Pseudophaeobacter arcticus DSM 23566: one gene and its partner. Each later gene encodes a partner of the first gene's protein in a complex. Links are inferred from orthologs where the notes say so. Each region holds a gene or a part of one and is shown in the gene's direction. Other genes may lie near its edges.

Region 1 (4,409 bases):
GCATTTCTCTCGTTTCATGCCTTTCCCGGCGCGCCACTCTGCGCACCCAAAGAGGCGATTGGTGAGGCGTGCCTCAGTTGGAAGCAACCTGATAGGACTGGGGCAGACCGGCGTATTGGTCGATTGCGCCTTTCAGCCATGCGTCATAGGCCTCTTGGCTGACCACTTTCACAGTGATCGGCATATAGGCGTGGTCCTTGCCGCAAAGTTCGGAACACTGACCAAAGTAGATACCTTCTTTTTCCGCCTTGAACCACAGTTCGGCCAGACGACCAGGAACCGCATCCTGCTTCACGCCAAAGGCGGGAATGGCCCAGGAGTGGATCACGTCGGCACCCGTCACCTGCATCACGATGGTTTTGCCAACCGGCACAACAACCGAAGTATCTGTGGCCAGCAGGAATTCATCTTCGTTGAACCCTGCATCCACCAGTTTGGCGCGCATCGCATCGTCCAAAACAAATGGGGTCACATCTGCATCCGCAGCGCGGACTGTTGCATCCAATGTCGAGGGGTTGCCCAGCATGTAGCTTTCAAAGCCAAAGCCGTGGTCGACATATTCATAGCCCCAGTACCACTGATAGCCTGTCACCTTGATGGTAACGTCCCCTTTGGGGATTTCCTGCTGGCGGAACAGTTCGGGCAGCGAGAAGGAGCCGATGAAGACCAGCACCAGGATTGGGATCAGCGTCCAGGCGATTTCGATGGGCGTGTGGTGGGTAAAAGCGGCAGGTGTTGGATTGGCGCGACGGTTGAAGCGCACAATCGCATAAAGCAGCAGCGCTGCGACAAAAACACAGACCGCAGTGATGATGACAAGAACCATCCCGTCTAGTTTGTGGATACCCTCAGCCAGTTCGGTCCCCGCTGGCTGGAAGTTCAGGCCGCCATTTGTTGGCTTACCAATGGTTTCCAGAGCTTCTTGCGCCATGGCTGGAAGACTGGAAAGGCCAGCAAAAAGGCCCGAAAGCATCAAAGCATTCTTCATATCATGTCCTGATCGTTAGTGATCGATTTATTCTTACAGCCGATTGCGCCCCATGGAGAGTTGATTCCACAAATCGCGCTCGTACCCGTTGTCTTTGGTGCTGCTTAAAATCATATTCAGGCGTACAGATAAAGAGGCAGGCGAGCGTCAAAGCGTCGCTTTCTTGATTTAGATCAAAAAAACCTGAGGTCCGTGACATGGAAAACCCAGCCTTTCGACCCTTTGAAACCCTGCTCCCCGAGGATGAGGCCCTGCCAATCCTGCGCGAAACCCTTGCTGGTGCCGAAGATGGCGAGATTTTTGCCGAACGTCACAAGTCAGAAGCGCTGATGTTTGACGATGGTCGGCTGCGCAGTGCCAGTTATGATGCCTCCGAAGGGTTTGGACTAAGGGCGGTCAACGGCGAGGTGGCTGGATACGCCCATTCCACCGATGTCTCCATAGCCGCCCTGAAGCGGGCCGCGCAGACCGCGCGGCTGGCCATCGGCGCGGGCGGCGGCACCTATGCGGATGCGCCTCAGGCGACCAACAAAAGGCTTTATACCGATGCGGATCCGATTGGCGATCTGCCCTTCCCCGTCAAAGTCGAGACCCTGCGCGAGATTGACGCCTTTGCGCGTGATCTAGATCAAAGAGTGGTGCAGGTCTCGGCCTCGATCGCCGCCTCTTTGCAAGAGATCGAAATTCTGCGCGCCGACGGGGTGCGGGTGCGCGACACCCGGCCGATGACGCGGCTCAATGTCTCGGTGATTGTCGAGCAGGACGGGCGGCGCGAAAGCGGCTCGGCCGGCGGTGGTGGCCGTGTCGGGCTGGACGGGTTGATAGATCCCGCCGCCTGGGCCGCCAAAGCCAAAGAGGCGCTGCGAATTGCTCTGGTCAACCTGGAGGCCGTCCCCGCCCCGGCGGGCGCCATGGAGGTGGTGCTTGGGCCGGGCTGGCCCGGCATTTTGCTGCACGAGGCCATTGGTCATGGGCTGGAAGGCGATTTCAATCGCAAGGGCAGCTCTGCCTTTGCGGGCCTGATGGGCCAGCGCATTGCGGCCCCCGGCGTCACCGTGCTGGATGATGGCACCATCGCTGACCGGCGCGGCTCGATCACCGTGGATGACGAAGGTACCCCGTCGCAAAAGACCACCCTGATCGAGGATGGCATTCTTGTGGGCTTTATGCAGGACCGGCAGAACGCCCGCCTTATGGGGGTTGAGCCAACCGGCAACGGGCGGCGCCAAAGCTACGCCCATGCGCCAATGCCCCGAATGACCAACACCTATATGCTGGGCGGCGAAACAGACCCCGCCGATCTGGTTGCCGGTGTCAAAGACGGCATCTGGGCCGTCGGGTTTGGTGGCGGCCAGGTTGATATTACCAATGGTAAATTTGTCTTCTCCTGCACCGAAGCCTACCGGGTGGAAAACGGCAAGGTGGGCGCCCCGGTCAAAGGCGCCACCCTTATTGGCGATGGCGCCACCGCGCTGAAACAAATCCGCGCACTTGGCAATGACATGGAGCTGGACCCAGGCATGGGCAACTGCGGCAAAGCCGGGCAATGGGTGCCGGTTGGCGTTGGCCAGCCCAGCGTCCTGATGGATGGGCTGACGGTTGGCGGCTCGGCGACCTGACACCACGCACAGAGCCCCCGGCCAGGCATCCAACACAAAAAGACCCGGAGCCAAGCCATTAACAAAGGGGCAAAAACTTATCGTAAATCGTGACGGTAAGATGGGGCTTTATCAGGAACGCGGCCGATTTGGTCGCGTTTTTTTGGGCTTTTTGCGGGCTTTTTCGGCTGAAAACAGGCAAACTGACGCCGGGGACAGAAATCTTTACTGTTAGTTTTCAACACCCTGACGCGGGTTTTACAGGATCTCAACAAATCATGACCATGTTGTCGAAAAACTTTGGATAATTTTCAAACATTCACCGCCTGTTAACTGTTTCAGGGGTATTCCTTTAATTGCAAACAGGCGGAGCCACGGATGACCGAAGAAGCACATTCTTCCACTCACCCCCCACTCCCACCCACCACGGAAGATAGCTGGTTTTCCAGGCTTCGTCTTTTGCGCTCTCGACGCGTAGGCCCAGTGAGTTTTCACCGCCTCCTCGCAGAGCATGGTTCAGCGCAGAACGCGCTGGATGCGTTGCCAAAAATGGCACGTGCCGCCGGAATGTCCGGGTATGAAATATGTCCTGCAAGCGCGGTCACCGCAGAAGTAAAAGCCGCAAAAGCCGCCAAAGCGCGGCTTTTGTGCTTTGATGCCCCGCTCTATCCCCCCGCCCTCGCACAGCTCAGCTCAGCGCCACCGTTGCTCTGGGCGATTGGTGATATACAACTTCTTACGCGACCAATGATTGCCCTGGTCGGCGCCCGCAATGCCTCCTCCTTGGGCACCCGCATGGCGCGCAGTCTGGCCCGCGATCTGGGCGCGGCAGGATTTACCGTGGTGTCGGGTCTGGCGCGCGGCGTGGATACCGCAGCCCATCTCGCCAGTCTGGAGACCGGCACCATTGCGGTTCTGGCCGGGGGCTGCGATGTGATTTACCCCTCGCAAAATACCGAACTGGCCCAACATATCGCCAGCAAGGGCCTGATCCTGTCAGAACAGCCCATGCGGCGGACACCGCAGGCGCGTGATTTTCCCAAACGCAACCGCATCATTGCCGGTCTCGCCCAGGCCGTCATCGTGGTTGAGGCCGCAGGCCGGTCCGGCAGCCTGATCACCGCCCGCGACGCGCTGGATCTGGGACGCGAGGTCATGGCCGTCCCCGGTCACCCCTTTGATGCCCGTGCATATGGCTGCAATGCCCTGATCCGCGACGGCGCGGTTCTGGTGCGCAATGCCGAAGATGTCATTGCAGCACTTGCCCCGGTTACATCTGTGGCATCTGGCAAGACCGCGCCCGCTGCACCGGATGTCCCCAGACCTGCTATGTCTGGTCGCAAGGACATTGTTACAGAAAAACTATCGCAGCTTTCGGCCCTGACACAGGCGCTGGCGGGGGTGCCGACGCCGCCTCCGGAAAAGCGCAGCCTGAAAGAGACCTCGGCGTTGCACCAGATGATTCTGGCCGGTCTTGGCCCCAGCCCGACGGCCTCGGATCAATTGATGCGCGATCTGGAGCTGACGCCGCAGGCTTTTACCCCGGCGCTGACCGAACTGGAGTTAGAGGGCAAGATCAGCCGCATTCCCGGCGGCCTGCTCACCAGGCGCAGCAGCGAGGACAAGAGCGGATAGTAGCACCCGCAACAACAACCACCTGCGCCAAAGACCTTGCATTCCCATCGCCATAGGCGCTCAGCCGCGTTTCAGCCCGCCAATTTCAAGTTGGCCTTTCCCGTTGGCCTGAAGCCCCCGTCATATCTGGAGATATCAATGTCCTGTCACAGCCCCCTGCCCCCTCTTTGCCCCCTCATTTGCGCCCC
Region 2 (4,904 bases), 3.3 Mb from region 1 along the record:
GGACTGGAAAGCCTATATGACCGGCACGGGCTACACCGTGACAGGCACCGAAAGCCAGTCCGGCAATGTGCTCACCGTCAGCGATATCTCGATGACAATGCCCCTGCCCGAGCAGGACGGCACGGGTGGCGTGACCATGCCGTCAATTCAATTTGTCGAAAATGGCGATGGTAGCGTCAATGTGGTGCTGCCCAAAGAATTCCCGATGACCATTTCTGGCAAAGGCGATGGCGAGACATTCTCGGCAGAGATCCTGTATTCCCATGACGGCAGCCCAATGGTGGTCTCGGGCGATACCTCGGCCATGACCTATGACTACGCCACCGGCCAGGCGACCCTGACCCTTGGCAAAGTCATCGGTGACGGCGAAGAAATGCCCGAAGATGCCTTGAAAGCCTCAGTGGTGATCAGCGATATGGTCGCCAAGACCACAATGCAGATTGAAGGTCAGCGTAGCTACACGCAGACCCAATCGATTGCAAAACTGGCCTATGACATCGCCTTCCAAGACCCGGATTCCGACGATGCGGGCACCATCTCAGGCAGCCTCAGCGACCTCACCGGCACGGCAACCAGCACCATTCCATCCGGTTTGGACAGCCCGGAGATGTCTGATCTGATCAAAGCGGGTCTGAGCATCAATGCCAAGCTCGCCTATACCGGCGGCAATAGCGCCATTGCTGTTACCGGCTCCGACAGCTTTGACATGCAAAGCACCTCTGCCGGCGGGCAGTTTGGTGTCACCATGAGCAAGGACGGCCTGTCCTATGACGTTGGCCAGAACGATATCTCGGTGAATGTCTCCGGCTCAGAAATCCCCTTCCCGCTGGCGCTCACCATGGCAGAAGCCGGCTTCAAACTGTTGATGCCAGTGAGCCAGTCTGATGAGGAACAGGATTTTGGTCTTGGCATCACCCTGCGCGATTTTGCGGTTCCTGACATGCTGTGGGGCATGGTTGATCCCACCGGCACCCTGCCACATGATCCGGCCACAATTGTGCTGGATCTGGCTGGCAAGGGCAAACTGCTGTTTGACATGTTTGACCCGGAATCGATGAAAGCCATGGAGCGTGGCGCTCAAAAGCCTGGTGAATTCAACGCCGTCAGCGTCAAGCAACTGCTGGTGACCGCCGCAGGGGCCAAGCTGACCGGAACCGGCGACTTCACCTTCAACAACGAAGACCTGGTGACCTTTGACGGTATGCCTGCCCCCGATGGCTCCGCCAATATCCAGCTGGAAGGCGCCAATGGCCTGATCGACAACCTGATTAAAATGGGATTGGTCAGCGACAGCGATGCCATGGGCGCGCGGATGATGATGGGCATGTTTGGCGTTCCCGGCGAAGGCGAAGACACCCTGACATCGGAAATCAAGGTCTCCGAAGACGGACAGATCCACGCCAATGGCCAGCGCATCAAATAAGCGCCTCTTCTGCGGAAAATAAACAATCAGGGCCGCCCCGCGCGGCCCTTTTTTGTGCCACACCCTTGCGGCAGCGCGCCGGTCTGGCTAGCTCTTGTAGCAATCCAACTTCAGTAGGTGCCCATGACCCAGTCTCCCCAAGCGCTTTGCCACGCCCTGATTGACGCCGCCAAACGAGCCGGTGCCGATGCCGTTGATGCCATGGCCACCGAAGGCCGCTCTCTCAGCATCGAGGTACGCGAAGGCACGCTCGAGCATGCCGAACGCTCAGAAGGCACCGATTTGGGGCTGCGGGTATTCATTGGTCAGCGGCAGGCGCAGGTTTCTTCCTCGGACAGCCGCCCCGAAACCCTAATCGCCATGGCGGAACGCGCCGTGGCCATGGCCCGCGAGGCCCCCGAAGATCCCTATAGCGGTCTGGCCAGCGCTGATCAGCTGGCCCAAAACTGGGATCTGGACGCGCTGGAGCTTTGTGACCCCAGCCCGGAACCCGCACCCGAGACTCTGCAACAGGACGCGCTGGCGGCCGAAGCGGCCTGCGCCGCCATTCAGGGTATCAGCCAGGTGCAGGCGGCAGGGGCCAGCTATGGCCACCACAGCATCTACCTGGCCACCTCCAATGGTTTTGCGGGTGGTTATCAGCGCACAGGCCGGTCGCTGTCCTGTACCGGGATTGCCGGGACCGGCGCCGGGATGGAGCGCGACTATGATGGGGATTCCCGCACCTTTCAAAACGACCTGCGCAGTGCGACAGATATTGGCCGCATCGCAGGCGAGCGCGCCGTGGCGCGGCTCAACGCACGCCGCCCGCAGACCGGCAGCTACCCGGTCTTGTTTGACGAGCGGATATCGTCATCGCTGATCGGTCACCTGCTCTCCGCCGCCAATGGCGCTGCCATCGCCCGTGGATCTTCCTGGTTGCAGGGCGCGGTGGGCGAACAGATCCTGCCCGAAACACTGTCGGTCATCGAGGACCCCCATCGCGCCCGGATTTCCGGGTCACGCCCCTTTGACGGCGAAGGCCTGCCCACCCAACGACGTGCCATCATTCAGGATGGTATCCTGACCAGCTGGACCCTGGATCTGGCCTCGGCCCGCAAACTGGGCCTGCAAAGCACCGGCAATGCGGCACGGGGTGTTGGCTCTGTGCCGTCGCCGTCAAACTGGAACATCGCGCTGACCCCCGGCCAGAACAGCCGCGACGAGCTGATCGCGGGCATGGGCACCGGTCTGCTGGTGACCTCGCTTATTGGCTCAACCATCAATCCCAATACCGGCGATTATTCGCGCGGGGCCTCGGGCTATTGGGTCGAAAACGGTGAGATCGCCTATCCGGTGAATGAATGCACCATCGCGGGCAATCTGCGGGACATGCTGAAAACTCTGACACCGGCAAATGACGCCCGCAGCTACCTGTCGCGGGTGGTGCCCTCGCTCATGGTCGAAGGAATGACCCTTGCCGGCAGCTGAAGACCTCACTCTCCTGATCTCGGCCGCCAGGGCCGCAGGCGATATCGCGCTCAAATACTCCGGGCCATCCGCCCAGCGCTGGGACAAACCCGACGGCCAGGGCCCGGTGACAGAGGCCGATCTGGCGGTAAATGCCATGCTTGAAACCATGCTGCCACAGGCGCGGCCGGACTACGGCTGGCTTTCTGAAGAAAGCGAGGACAGCGCCGCGCGGTTGAGCAAAGACCGGGTCTTCATCATTGATCCTATTGATGGCACCCGCAGCTTTGCCGAAGGCTCAGCCACCTGGGCGCATTCCCTGGCGGTGGCAGATCGTGGTGAGGTCACCGCAGCGGTGATCTACCTGCCGCAACGGGATTTGCTCTATACCGCTGCCAAAGGTGATGGCGCCTTTTGCAATGGGGCAGCGATCTCGGTAGCGGCGCCCGCAGCGCTGAGTGCTGCAAAGGTCCTCACCGCCAAGCCAAACCTTGATGCGCAGCACTGGCTGGGGGGGGCCGCACCAGCCTTTCACCGCAGCTACCGCCCGTCGCTGGCCTATCGGCTGGCCCGCGTTGCGGACGGGGGCTACAGCGCCATGCTGACACTGCGGCGCAGCTGGGAATGGGATATTGCCGCCGGCGATCTCATCCTGCGCGAAGCAGGCGGGCTAATCAGCGACCGGCTGAACAGGCCTTTGCTGTTCAACAATCCAACGCCTCTGTTGGATGGGGTTGTGGCGGCAGCCCCCGCAACGCATCTTGAGCTGTTGCAGGCTCTTGACCCAAAGGGTCCCGGCATTGCGGGGCAATGACCGGCAATGGCCTCCACACAGCGCATATGACTGGGCACCAATGACTGAGCCGCAAACACTCTCCGCATCTGCCCGGCCTGCGGGAGAAATCCTGTGGGTCCATGCCACCAGCATCGAGCGCTTTCTGGCACTCTGTGACATTGGCCAGCGGCTCAAGGCCATGCGCCCGGATCTGGTGGTCCTGGCCACCTGGGAGGCCGAAATGGGCGAGGTTCCAGCGTTTGAAGGCTGCAATTTTATGCTCGGTCCCCTGCCCGACGATCAAACCAGCGAGGCCAAGGCCTTCCTCAACCACTGGCAACCCGATCTGTGCCTCTGGGCCGGCGGACACCTGCGCCGGGGGCTGTTGCGGCAGATGCGAGAGCAGGGAGGCTCTGCGCTGCTGGTCGATATCCTGGACAGTGAGATGCCTGCCCGCAAGCTGCGCTGGCTGCCGGATCAGCGCCATCGCATCTTTAGTGGCTTTGACGCAGTCTTCACCCCCTCAAAATCCGTGCAGACCCAATTGCTACGCAGCGGACAGATGGTGCCTGAGCAGGTCCTTCTGACCAGCCGCCTGCGGCTTTCCACCGTGCCGCCGGGCTGTGACCACGGCGCGCTGAGCGCCCTGCAACAGGACCTTGGCAGCCGCCCCGTCTGGCTGGCAGCCCGCGCCCAGCTGGAAGAGCTGCCCGGGCTGCTTGAGGCGCACCGGAGCGCGCTCAGGCTGTTGCATCGGATGCTGCTGGTCATCGCCCTGGACGCGCCGGAATACCGCGTTCGCGCCCGCAGCCTGATACAGGCCAGCGGCCTGCAATGTGCCGATTGGGACGCCGGGGAAGAGCTCAACGATTACACCCAGATCCTGATTACTGACAGCACCCACCTGGGGCTGTGGTACCGGCTCGCCCCCGTAACCTTGCTGGCCTCAAGCCTGGTGCAGGATATGCCCGGGCAAAACCCGCTCGATACGCTGGCGCTGGGATCTGTTGTGCTGCACGGGCCGGGCATGGGACATCACAAGGCAATCTACGATCAGCTTGCGCCACTCAAAGCCACACAGCAGGTGAATACCACCCGCGAGCTGGCCAAGATGGTTATCCATCTCTCGGCACCGGACATGGCAGCCAAACGGGCCCTGGCCGGCTGGACGGCAGTGACCGAAGGGGCGGAAATGACCGATCACCTGATAGACAAAGTTCAGGACATCCTGGACCTGCGCGAGGACCAAGATGCGAC

The links. The genes of interacting proteins can lie anywhere in the genome.
Region 2: the proteins of tldD (region 1) and ARCT_RS0123325 are in contact, whole or in part, in a solved structure (PDB 5NJ9), measured with the Escherichia coli proteins. The link is inferred for Pseudophaeobacter arcticus DSM 23566 from one-to-one orthologs.

Annotation. Positions count from the first base shown.
Region 1 is NZ_KI421507.1:564,628-569,036, reverse strand. Bases 474-3,396 are described here. They hold tldD (metalloprotease TldD), read left to right. Parts: upstream 474-1,185; coding sequence 1,186-2,607; downstream 2,608-3,396. Other genes in these bases: dprA (DNA-processing protein DprA), read left to right, coding at 2,965-3,396; coxB (cytochrome c oxidase subunit II), read right to left, coding at 474-988. Outside these bases: more of coxB, read right to left, coding at 74-473; more of dprA, read left to right, coding at 3,397-4,221. UniProt on the Escherichia coli protein: Metalloprotease involved in CcdA degradation. Suppresses the inhibitory activity of the carbon storage regulator (CsrA).
Region 2 is NZ_KI421507.1:3,890,414-3,895,317, reverse strand. The notes cover bases 818-3,719. They hold ARCT_RS0123325 (TldD/PmbA family protein), read left to right. Parts: upstream 818-1,546; coding sequence 1,547-2,893; downstream 2,894-3,719. Other genes in these bases: ARCT_RS0123320 (3'(2'),5'-bisphosphate nucleotidase CysQ), read left to right, coding at 2,880-3,686; ARCT_RS0123330 (DUF2125 domain-containing protein), read left to right, coding at 818-1,423. Also shown: more of ARCT_RS0123330, read left to right, coding at 1-817; ARCT_RS0123315 (3-deoxy-D-manno-octulosonic acid transferase), read left to right, coding at 3,727-4,904; lpxK (tetraacyldisaccharide 4'-kinase), read left to right, coding at 4,898-4,904.